Regions from separate parts of the Cytobacillus sp. QJM3NY_8 genome, predicted to be linked through region 1. Evidence: riboswitches for the same ligand, from Rfam matches in the RefSeq annotation. Region 1 holds a riboswitch; each other region holds the start of a gene.
What was found. Region 1 has a riboswitch for cyclic di-GMP ahead of AC0VZ9_RS24730 (EAL domain-containing protein). Riboswitches for the same ligand answer to the same signal wherever they lie in the genome.
Positions count from the first base shown of each region.

Region 1 (3,281 bases):
ACCACCTTCATATTCAGCCCATGGGCAAGCTGAATCAGATTGGCCGTAATGATTGCATCTTCCGCGTTTTTATCCATTGCCTGGATAAACGTTTTATCAATCTTTAAAACATCAAATTTATAATTTTTCAGCTGTGTGATGGAGGAATACCCGGTCCCAAAGTCATCCAGTGCAATCTTCACTCCCATTGAACCCAATTCTTTAAGCACTGAAATGACGTTCTCTGAGTAATTGATTAGGGAAGATTCCGTCAATTCAATTTCAATTAGTGACGCATCGAGGTGACTCTCATCCAATGCTTTTTTTATAGTGGAAACAAGACAACTTTTCAAGAAGCTCAGCGGAGAGATATTTACGGATATCGGAACAATCGATAACCCTTTTTCCTTCCAGGAATAAATCTGGCTGCATACTTTCCTTAGCACATATTCACCTATATTTATGATTAAACCGGTTTCCTCTGCCACTGTTATAAACTCCAGCGGCGAAACTCTGCCCCATTCCGGATGATTCCACCTTAGTAAAGCTTCGGCACTTACTATTTTGCCGGTCTTCGTATCAACTCTTGGCTGGTATTCAAGAAAAAATTCATCATTTTGAATGGCTTTTCTCATATCCTGTTCAAGGGTAAAAAGCTTATAAGATTCAATATCCATGGAAGGATGGTAAACCTGGAATCTATTATTCCCTTTCTGCTTGGCATGGTACAGGGAAGATTCCGTATTTCTGACTAATTCATCAGCTGTTCTTCCATTATCCGGATATAAACTAATGCCTATAGATGGGGTAATATTAAGCTCAAAGCTGTCGATGTGGAATGGTTCAGAGAAAATTTGATTAATGGAATCTGCTAATTGCGCAGGATCCTCCTTTTCCTGGATATATTCCATTATAACTGCAAATTGATCACCGGAAATTCTTGCTGAAAAACAGACTGAATTTAGCTTCTCCTTAATTCTATGTGAAACAAGCCTAAGAAGTTCATCTCCTGAGGAATGTCCAAAGGTATCATTAATCTGCTTTAACCGTTCCAGATCAAAGAACAAGACAGCGAAGTTCTGTTGTTCATCGTCTTCAATAAGGCTCTGCAGCTTCTGATCAAAGTACCGGCGGTTCGGCAGATCGGTCAAATGATCATAAAATGCCATACGCCTCATTCTCTTTTCAAGCCATTTTTGTTCTGTTATATCTGTTACAAAGCCATCAACCCGGATAAGTTCGCCCCTTTCATCTAAATAGGGGATACTATGATCATTCACCCATCTAAGCTCACCGGATTTATGGAAGATACGATATTGGCAGCGAACGCTCTTCCCATGAATAAGATTTACCCGATTGGCTTCCAGACTTTGCAGGTCGTCTGGATGGATCACTTCGTCCCATAAATCGAAATTGTCAATCAGCTCACTGGCTGTGTACCCGAAAATGCCTTCCACTCCCCTTGAGAAATGAAATACCTTTCTTTCTATTAAATCGGCGGAATAAATGCCAACATCAAGATTTTCATAGATTTGTCCTATTTTCCGCTCGTTTTCATAGAACTTTTCTTCCATGAGCCGTTTTTCAGTTATATCCTGAATCGTTGCAATGATTTTCGGTGATCCGCTTTCTTCTGCAAAGTAGTCCGCACGATGATGAATATACCGTTCCTCTCCATCCTGCCTAATGATCCGGCATATCAGATCCACACTGTCCTTTTCCTCTAACAGTCGAGTAAACTGATTTTCAAAAGCCGGCAGGTCGTCTGGATGCAGATAACTCAAATACATTTTGTAGTCCGGAAAAAAACCTTTTTGAGGCTTTAGCCCAAATATCCGGAACATCTGATCTGACCAAAACCCTCTATCGTTTTCAATATCGTACTCCAGGCTCCCAATATTTGCGATCTTCTGAGCCTGGTTCAGATTATTTTTTATTTTAGTCAATTCCATTTGCTGACTTCTGTATTCAGCAATATCTTTAGTGGTGTTTTCACCACCCTGTGAGTTTATTTCGTCCACTTCAAAACATCCTTTCCAATAAAAAAGGCAAACGAAAATAGTTCTTCTTCCATGTAGCCTGGCCGCCATGGCAGAGACCTGCTTTAGGCCCGCAGCTTTGCGTCTTTTACTTTCGTAAAATTTGCCCTGGATTAGAATATTTTAACATAGGATTATTTTCCTAATAACTATCCAGATCAAAAACATCAACTTGTAATTAATTCCATCCATTATCCTCTTGCTAATGTAACCGAGCAGACTGAAGCAGCACCCCCTGCTTTAAGAACTTTCGCTGCATGATATAGAGTTGAGCCGGTAGTATAGATATCGTCAATTAGGATAATTTTTTTATTCTTGATATTGAGATTTTGCAGCTGGAAGACCTGGTGCGAATGAATTCGGTCCATTCGCGATTTCTTAGATTGCTTTTCTGAGTGAATTCGCTGCAGCGGTTCCGTCACGGTAAAGCCTGCCTCATGGATGAGTGCGGCAGACTGATTGAAGCCTCGTTCATAAATCCTTTGGGGACTTAGAGGGATTGGGACGAGATAGTCGAATTCCACGGTACTCAGCTTTTCCCTAATGATAGGAGAAAAAGCTCTCGACAAAATATAGTCGCCCCGGAACTTATAGCGGGCTATAGTTTCTTTCAGAAAGTCATCGTATATAAAAAGGGAATTGTTTTTCAGAAGCTGCCCTGACCATTCTGGATCCCCGTTCCACCTTAGACAATCTGCGCATAGGTTCCCTTTTCGAAATTGAGGATCTAAGTTACTGAAGGGCCGGCTGCATTTACTGCAAGTATCGCCATTGATAAATGGGAGTTTATCGGTGCAGCATTGGCATAAATGATTTTCTTTTGGCCGCGACCAGAGAGTTGTCCAGCTGACAGCTGAAAGGATTTCTTCATGGCATATTAAGCAGTTAATGGTCGATCAGTCCTTTCTTTTTGGCTTCAATGTTCATTTTGAGTATTTGTTTTTGCGCATTGACCATGCTTTCGGTTTTGCCGTAGTGAAAAAAGGTGATTTCTCCTTTCGGGTATTCAGAGCTTCTTCCAACACGGCCGGCAATTTGAACAAGAGCGCTTTCGGTAAAAATACGGTCTTCTGCTCCAAATACTGCTACATCAATATTAGGGAAGGTAACCCCTCTTTCCAGGATGGTCGTTGTGAGTAACATGGGGATCTCTTTATTGCGCATCATTTGGACTTTGTCTTTTCGATCGGGGTCTTCCGCGTGGACAGCTTGGATTTTAGGATAGGTTTTACGAAGGATGGTGAGGACTTTTTCCATTTTATC
Region 1 is NZ_CM149681.1:4,822,597-4,825,877, forward strand. Features, by position in the region: gene AC0VZ9_RS24730 (EAL domain-containing protein) at 1-2,000, opposite strand, end outside; cyclic di-GMP riboswitch class I at 2,050-2,136, opposite strand; gene AC0VZ9_RS24735 (ComF family protein) at 2,210-2,587, opposite strand; partial or broken gene AC0VZ9_RS24740 (ComF family protein) at 2,717-2,908, opposite strand; gene AC0VZ9_RS24745 (ATP-dependent helicase ComFA) at 2,904-3,281, opposite strand, start outside.

Region 2 (3,281 bases), 1.5 Mb from region 1:
AGCCTGTCATTTACTGCTGGCGCGGCGGCATGCGCAGTAAAGCGGTCACTACATTTATAACGTATGCAGGCGTTTCAATCCCCCGTTTAATTGGGGGCTATAGAGCGTACCGTCAATATATTCTTGAAAACACGGCAGACTTGATTCCTGAAAAAGCAGTTGTTCTGCACGGAATGACCGGCGTCGGGAAAACGGATGTGCTGAAGGTATTAAGCGAAAAAGGATATCCTGTTATTGACCTTGAAGAAATGGCAGGACATCGCGGTTCAATCTTCGGATCCTTTGGCATGGGAGACGGCAGTACCCAGAAAACATTTGATGCACTATTGTATCAAGCCCTTTCTGAGGTTAAAGGTTCCCCTTATATTATTATGGAAGCTGAAAGCAAGCGAATAGGAAAGGCTGTTCAGCCGGACGAGCTTCTTGATACCAAAAAAACTGGTATTCATATTGATATGTTTGCAAGCATGGAGTCCCGTGTGCAGCGTATCCTCCGTGACTATGTGGAACCTTATCAAAGAGAAGAATGGTTCAAGCCGAAAGTGGATGAAAGCCTTGTGTTTATTAAAAAACGTCTGAAAGATACTGAAATCCGCGAGCAGCTGGATGAATCAGCTGAAGCAGAAAACTACGAGCTATTTATCAAGCTTTTATTAGAACACTATTACGATCCGCGCTATGCTTTTAAACAGCATGACTATGAAGGCCAATTCCACCACGTAAATGCGGATGATGTGGAAGCAGCTGCACAGCAAATTATTCACATTATTGAAAACCAAAATGCTCCCGTCCTCTGACGCGGAGCATTACTTTTTGCGAGCGACAAAAGATTTATTTTTATAAAACACAGATAACTAACTATTTAAATCGGTTGACACTGTGGTATGATGGTAATAATATTGAACAAATCGTTCTTAATATGGAACTAGATATATGATATAATCCTATTACATACAAAATAAGGTGTGTGGTATACGATGATCGGTGATCGTGTAAAAAAACTTCGCCAGGAAAAGAAAATGTCCTTATCCGAGCTTGCGGACCAGGCCGGTGTGGCAAAATCATATTTAAGCTCGCTTGAGCGCAACCTGCAAACTAATCCATCGATTCAATTTCTTGAGAAAATCGCAGGTGTTCTGAATGTTCCCGTGGACCATCTGATCCATGAGCAGATCAACAAGGAAGACCTCGATTCAGAATGGATGAAAATTGTGAAGGAAGCGATGGAGTCTGGTGTTTCTAAGGAGCAATTTCGGGAGTTTTTGGATTTTAATAAGTGGAGAAGCGGACAAAAATCATAGATGCAATGAGCCTGAAGGTACAGGCTTATTTTTTTTGCAAAATTAGGATCCTTTCTCATAGTGTGTTGTTTTTGCTTAGTATTCTGCCCGTTGATTTCCGCTGCGGGAACTTGCTTTCCGCGGGGAGGAACGGGAGCCTCCCCGGCTTTGCCTGCGGGGTCTCCCGCTCCCTCTCCTCCCGCAGGAGTCAAGTCCCCTCCGCTCCAATCAACTCAGTAAATTAAATCAATTTATTAAATAGCAACAAACTTTACGAAAACAGCCAAAATAAAAAGCATTTCCGTATATAGAGATACCTCTAACAGAAATACTTAGCAATACCGGATATTAGGCTTCCATCAGAAGCTCTTTGGCTTTGTTATTATGTAAAAACTCTCTAATTTCTTCCTTTTGCAGGCCTAAGTTCTTAGCTTCCATAATTAACTGCAGCCACTCCAAATCAATTCCTTCGACCTTTACATTTTGCTCCGTCAAAATTCTTCCCCCCAGGATACGTATCGTATTCCAGGCAACCCAGCCATCGTAGTATTTTTCAATACCTTAGACCCGTGACTTTGCGTCCTCATTTTTCAATGAGTTTGCCTTTTTCTGCGCCTATCGACTCAAAGAAATATTTTCCATAGATGTATTCTACTATGGCCGTATTGCTAACGTTGTCAGATTTTGTAATTTTTATTAATTATTTTAATATTAAATTAATTTGATTTTCGACAAATTTCTAATTGATCTAGGTTCTTTTGATTACCTGTACCCCTCATCTTTTAAAGGAAGTTGTTATTAATGGTCGAACTCTTTTTTGAGTAGTATGAAAGTCCGATTCTTTTTCTGTAATTTTTGCTGATTTGTTTTATTGAATAGGTATGCGGACTTTTACATTTTTTAAAGGTTGTGTGGACTGGTTCGAGGGTCATAGCCTCCAAAAAGTTTTCATTCGTTAGATTGGTGTGGCAGATCGGGCATAGCCAGTCTCCCGATTCACTGCTGCTATATGAAGGTTTGTGGCATTTATGGCAGTTCTTTCGGTACATTTACAGCCCCCTCTCTTGACTAAGAATGGTATTTTCACTCTATTGGTTATTAAGATAGAGCTTCATAAATCCATAAAACATGAAGTACCAATATTAAGGAATAAAGATAAGCTGCACCTTTTGCCAATACCTTTACTTTAGTTTACGGCGGAAAATTAATTGAAGTTGACAGCAGGATTAAAAAGCCTGAAAGAACAGCTTTAAGAGAAAGAAATAATATAGGTTCCATAGTATATAGAACATCCATTATTGGATTCATTCTTCAATTAGCGAAAGTTTAACTCCAAAGAACGTCAAGAGACCATCCAGTAGATTAATGAAGGCAAGATACAGTAGAATTTTTTTCATAAGTTCACCGCTTAATGAGTAGCTTTTTGATTATATTCATTAACTGCTTAAATAAGTTCTAAACACGAATAAAAATTAAGGCCTTAAAGAATCAGTTCCTCAGGCCTTAATCTAAGTTTCACTCCGCAGCCTTCTATAACGCCATAATAAAATTACGCTTCCGGCACCTAAAAATAGTGCACCGATAAGTAATAAATTATAATTATTAGTTGCGGTATTTGGGAGTTTATTAACCTTCTCTGGAATTACCGTTGCATCTGTGGATGGTGGTGAATTATTAGTTCCCCCTCCAGAATTATTATTATCTCCTGATCCGGGAGTCTCGTTGCCGGTTCCGGGATCACCTGTTGCTTCGGCAAGAAAAATGATTTCAACCTCTGCAGCGGAATTTTGAAAATCATTTCCTAAATGTTCTGGCATTGTTACTTGGAAAAATAAAGTTTCTTCTGTCCCTTTCGCTAATTCTCTGGGGGAGAAGCCTTTAAAATCTTTAAGCCTTCCTTCGTAAAGTATCTTTGTATCTTTTTTAACCTCAAGTTCTAATTCCTCAAAAAGTCCTTTAATAGACTTCGATTTTCCGATGTTAGAAGTATATTTAAAATCT
Region 2 is NZ_CM149681.1:1,077,331-1,080,611, reverse strand. Features, by position in the region: gene mnmH (tRNA 2-selenouridine(34) synthase MnmH) at 1-797, shown strand, start outside; gene AC0VZ9_RS05730 (helix-turn-helix domain-containing protein) at 978-1,301, shown strand; gene AC0VZ9_RS05725 (anti-repressor SinI family protein) at 1,629-1,775, opposite strand; cyclic di-GMP riboswitch class I at 1,806-1,894, opposite strand; gene AC0VZ9_RS05720 (LPXTG cell wall anchor domain-containing protein) at 2,789-3,281, opposite strand, start outside.
Region 2: linked by a shared signal. The riboswitch ahead of AC0VZ9_RS05725 (anti-repressor SinI family protein) and the one ahead of AC0VZ9_RS24730 (EAL domain-containing protein) in region 1 are both predicted to bind cyclic di-GMP.

Region 3 (3,281 bases), 760 kb from region 1:
AAAGGGATGAGAATAAACGGCATCCCGTTCACTTTCCTCGGCTTCTGCGTTGCGGCGTTTCATTGGCTTAAGATACTCCCCGCGAATGAATGTAACGACAATATCCTTTTCATATTGCCGGATTCCCAGCATTTTGCCGACTATCTGAAGCATTTGATCCATCCAGCCTTCAGCATCACTGCTTAGCAATCCCTGATGCAGGATGAGTTGACTGCTGTTTTCGGCATCCCTCTGAAACTTTAATTCAAAGAGCTTTTCATCCAATTGGCCGCCAAGCAGCTTTTTGAAGTTATCCATAAATAGCTCCTGCTGATCCTGGTCCAGCATTTCAAAGGGCTGGCTTTCATAATGATAAATCTCACTTGATTCCTTCATAATATAGACATTAAAAATATCTGAGATCTTTAGTAAGTCATTATTTAATTTAAATTGTTTCCGAATCTGTGCGATGTCTTTTTTGTTCACAGTTAAATCCACTCCTAAGCTGCCCAATATGCATATTTACTAGAATAACAAAATACATCAGCTCTATAAATTATTTATCTCTTTTATTTTCGCTTTTTTGAAAAGGGATACGTTAATTAAATTTGGCTGGAGATTTGAGAAGCATGAAGTTGATTTTTACCGGCCGAGTTTGCGCTGGCGAGGTGAATGTAGAATGCTGATATTTTGTTAACATAAAGGTATTTAATTGAGGCCTCTCATAAGTTGACTAAACTTATGGGAAGCCTTTTTTATTTCTTTAACATGGAGACATACTCTTCCAGATAAAATTGGATGCAGAAATAAAAATTACAAGTATCGACAAAAAATGGCAAGTTCTTTATAATAGTATAGTAAAATATAATCGTGAAATTAGTCCTATATTTAATAAAATTGAAAAGGCAAACTTATCGAAAGGTAAGGACGCAAAGCTACGAGTCTAAAATCCTCCAGGGTAATGACAGTCGGGTTGCCAAGGATAATAAAGAACGTTTATTTGGCTATCCCTGTCTATTTGGGGATAGTCTTTTTTTTTGGACACCTTTTAAATAGCTGCAAAAATGATGGAGAATACAGGCAAAGGAGATCAGCGATGATAGTTGTAGATAAGAAAAAATACAAAATGGCCATTAATGAGGCCGCAAAGGAAGTTCATGTACAGGTTCATGGGTTAATGAGAGAGGAGGATGCGGAAGGTTATATGATAGATTTACAGGATACGATTAGTAAGGTATCAAGGCAAAGTTATACATTTGTTGTAGACGGGACCCATCAAACCCCTGTCCCATCAAAGGTGGTTCCACAGCTTGAACAGACAATGCAATTTTATTCTTCATTGGGATTTAAGGATATTCTTGTAGTAAAACCGTCATCTAAAATTGCGCAGGTGCAAATCAGGAATGCACTTGAGAGAATTGAGTTCTCAGGTACGTTTGTTGATAAAGTGCCTCATGGCATCTAATGTTCGTGACAATGATTAGGGGATCATTAATTTACATTTGAAAGGGAGTAAAGAAGTGCAAACAACACTAGAGCTATATACATACGAAATTATAAAGAAGGATCAGCCAGAATTAATTGTGAAAGCAGCTGATTGTCTGGCTCGAACATTCATAGGAGTGGAGGTTGCAGGGAAATGGGTTCAGGAGCCAATGGTAGGACAATTGAATATAGGCTATGAGGATTTCTATCAATTTACCAAGGATTATTTAGACTCTACGATTGAACAGGGATATTGCGCAGTTGCAAAGGATGCTAATCATAAAGTTGTCGGTGTACTTGCGGGAGATACAAATGCACCTGAGATAATCGGAGAAGACATATTTGAAGGTTCTTTTTATGATATGAATGTAATTCTCCGTGTTTTGGAAGATGTAGATAAACGTTTTATGGAAGATTATAAAAAACAGAATGGACATGAAATCAAGGATGGAGAACTATTACACCTTTTCATGTTAGGCGTAATAGCTGAACATAATCGTCATGAAATTATTCAGCAGCTAGGAAATAGATTAATCGCAAAAGCATCATCCCAAGGATTAAAGGCTGTTTTAGGTGAAGCAACCAACCCTAAATCAATACGGGTCATGGAAAAATATCATAATATGAAAAAATATAAAGATACTGAAGGAAATTATATTGTCCATAAATATCAGGATAATAATAAGCTGAGTGGTATTCCTGCAAATGTAGCAGATGGAACATATATCCTAATAAAAGAGCTTTAAATTACATATAAAGTCTAATTTAATTAAATAGATGTTAGGGGATTTATTATAATGGAAGCGATTATGCTAGGCATCAATATTATTTTAATGGGAGTATCGGTGTTTTTTGCCTATCGATACTTTTCATTAAAACACCATCTCCATATTCATAAGGAAATAATAAATGGAATGGAAGAATTATCAGCAGGTAAAATTGCAGCGAAGGTTGATGAACGAAGCTCTAAACATGCTGTATTTAATGGGCTAATCGACTATTTCGGCCTTGTAAGGGAAAAGTTTTTTTCCTATTCAAAAGATGTTCATGAAAAAGGTGAAAATCTTACTGAAGTCGGTGAATATGCTTCTGAAAAAGCGGATATTGTTAGAGCGGCAATTGATGAGGTAGGCAGAGGGTTGACGAAACAATTGGCAGCAACAGAAGAAAGTGCTGCATCTATGGAGGAAATGACACAGGCTATCGAAGATCTATCCGTGAGATCCCTTCAGATTTCAGAACAATCGAATACTACCTTAGAACTGACGCAGGAAGGAAACGAGAAGCTAAAGGATTCCTTAGATAAAATGAATCAGTTTAATCAAACGGTAAATATAACATTTGATGCCATAAATAAACTCGGAGAAAAATCTCATGAAATCGGCACGATTGTAAAAGTGATTACAGGGATTTCAGAACAAATTAATTTATTGGCATTGAATGCGGCCATAGAAGCGGCCCGTGCGGGAGAGCATGGCAAAGGATTTGCAGTCGTTGCTGATGAGGTTCGAAAATTGGCCGAACAATCACGGCAGTCTTCCTCTGAAGTATCAAACATTGTAAAGAATATACAGGAGGAAACTGGGATAGTCGTGAACTCCATGCAGCAGGGAACAGAGGAATTGAAAGATACAAATACCACCCTTGTAGAAGTTGGGTCCATGTTCAAACAAATTCTGGCTACTACAAAAATTATTGCTGAAAATAATGAAAACTCTTCTGCGAGTACACAGGAATTATCTTCTGCTTCGCAGCAGATCATGGCAACAATTGTTGAGATTGCCTCAATCTCACGGGAATCTGTTGAAATGTTTGAG
Region 3 is NZ_CM149681.1:285,587-288,867, forward strand. Features, by position in the region: gene AC0VZ9_RS01595 (DUF4317 domain-containing protein) at 1-465, opposite strand, end outside; cyclic di-GMP riboswitch class I at 874-960, shown strand; gene AC0VZ9_RS01600 (hypothetical protein) at 1,076-1,444, shown strand; gene AC0VZ9_RS01605 (hypothetical protein) at 1,500-2,210, shown strand; gene AC0VZ9_RS01610 (methyl-accepting chemotaxis protein) at 2,262-3,281, shown strand, end outside.
Region 3: linked by a shared signal. The riboswitch ahead of AC0VZ9_RS01600 (hypothetical protein) and the one ahead of AC0VZ9_RS24730 (EAL domain-containing protein) in region 1 are both predicted to bind cyclic di-GMP.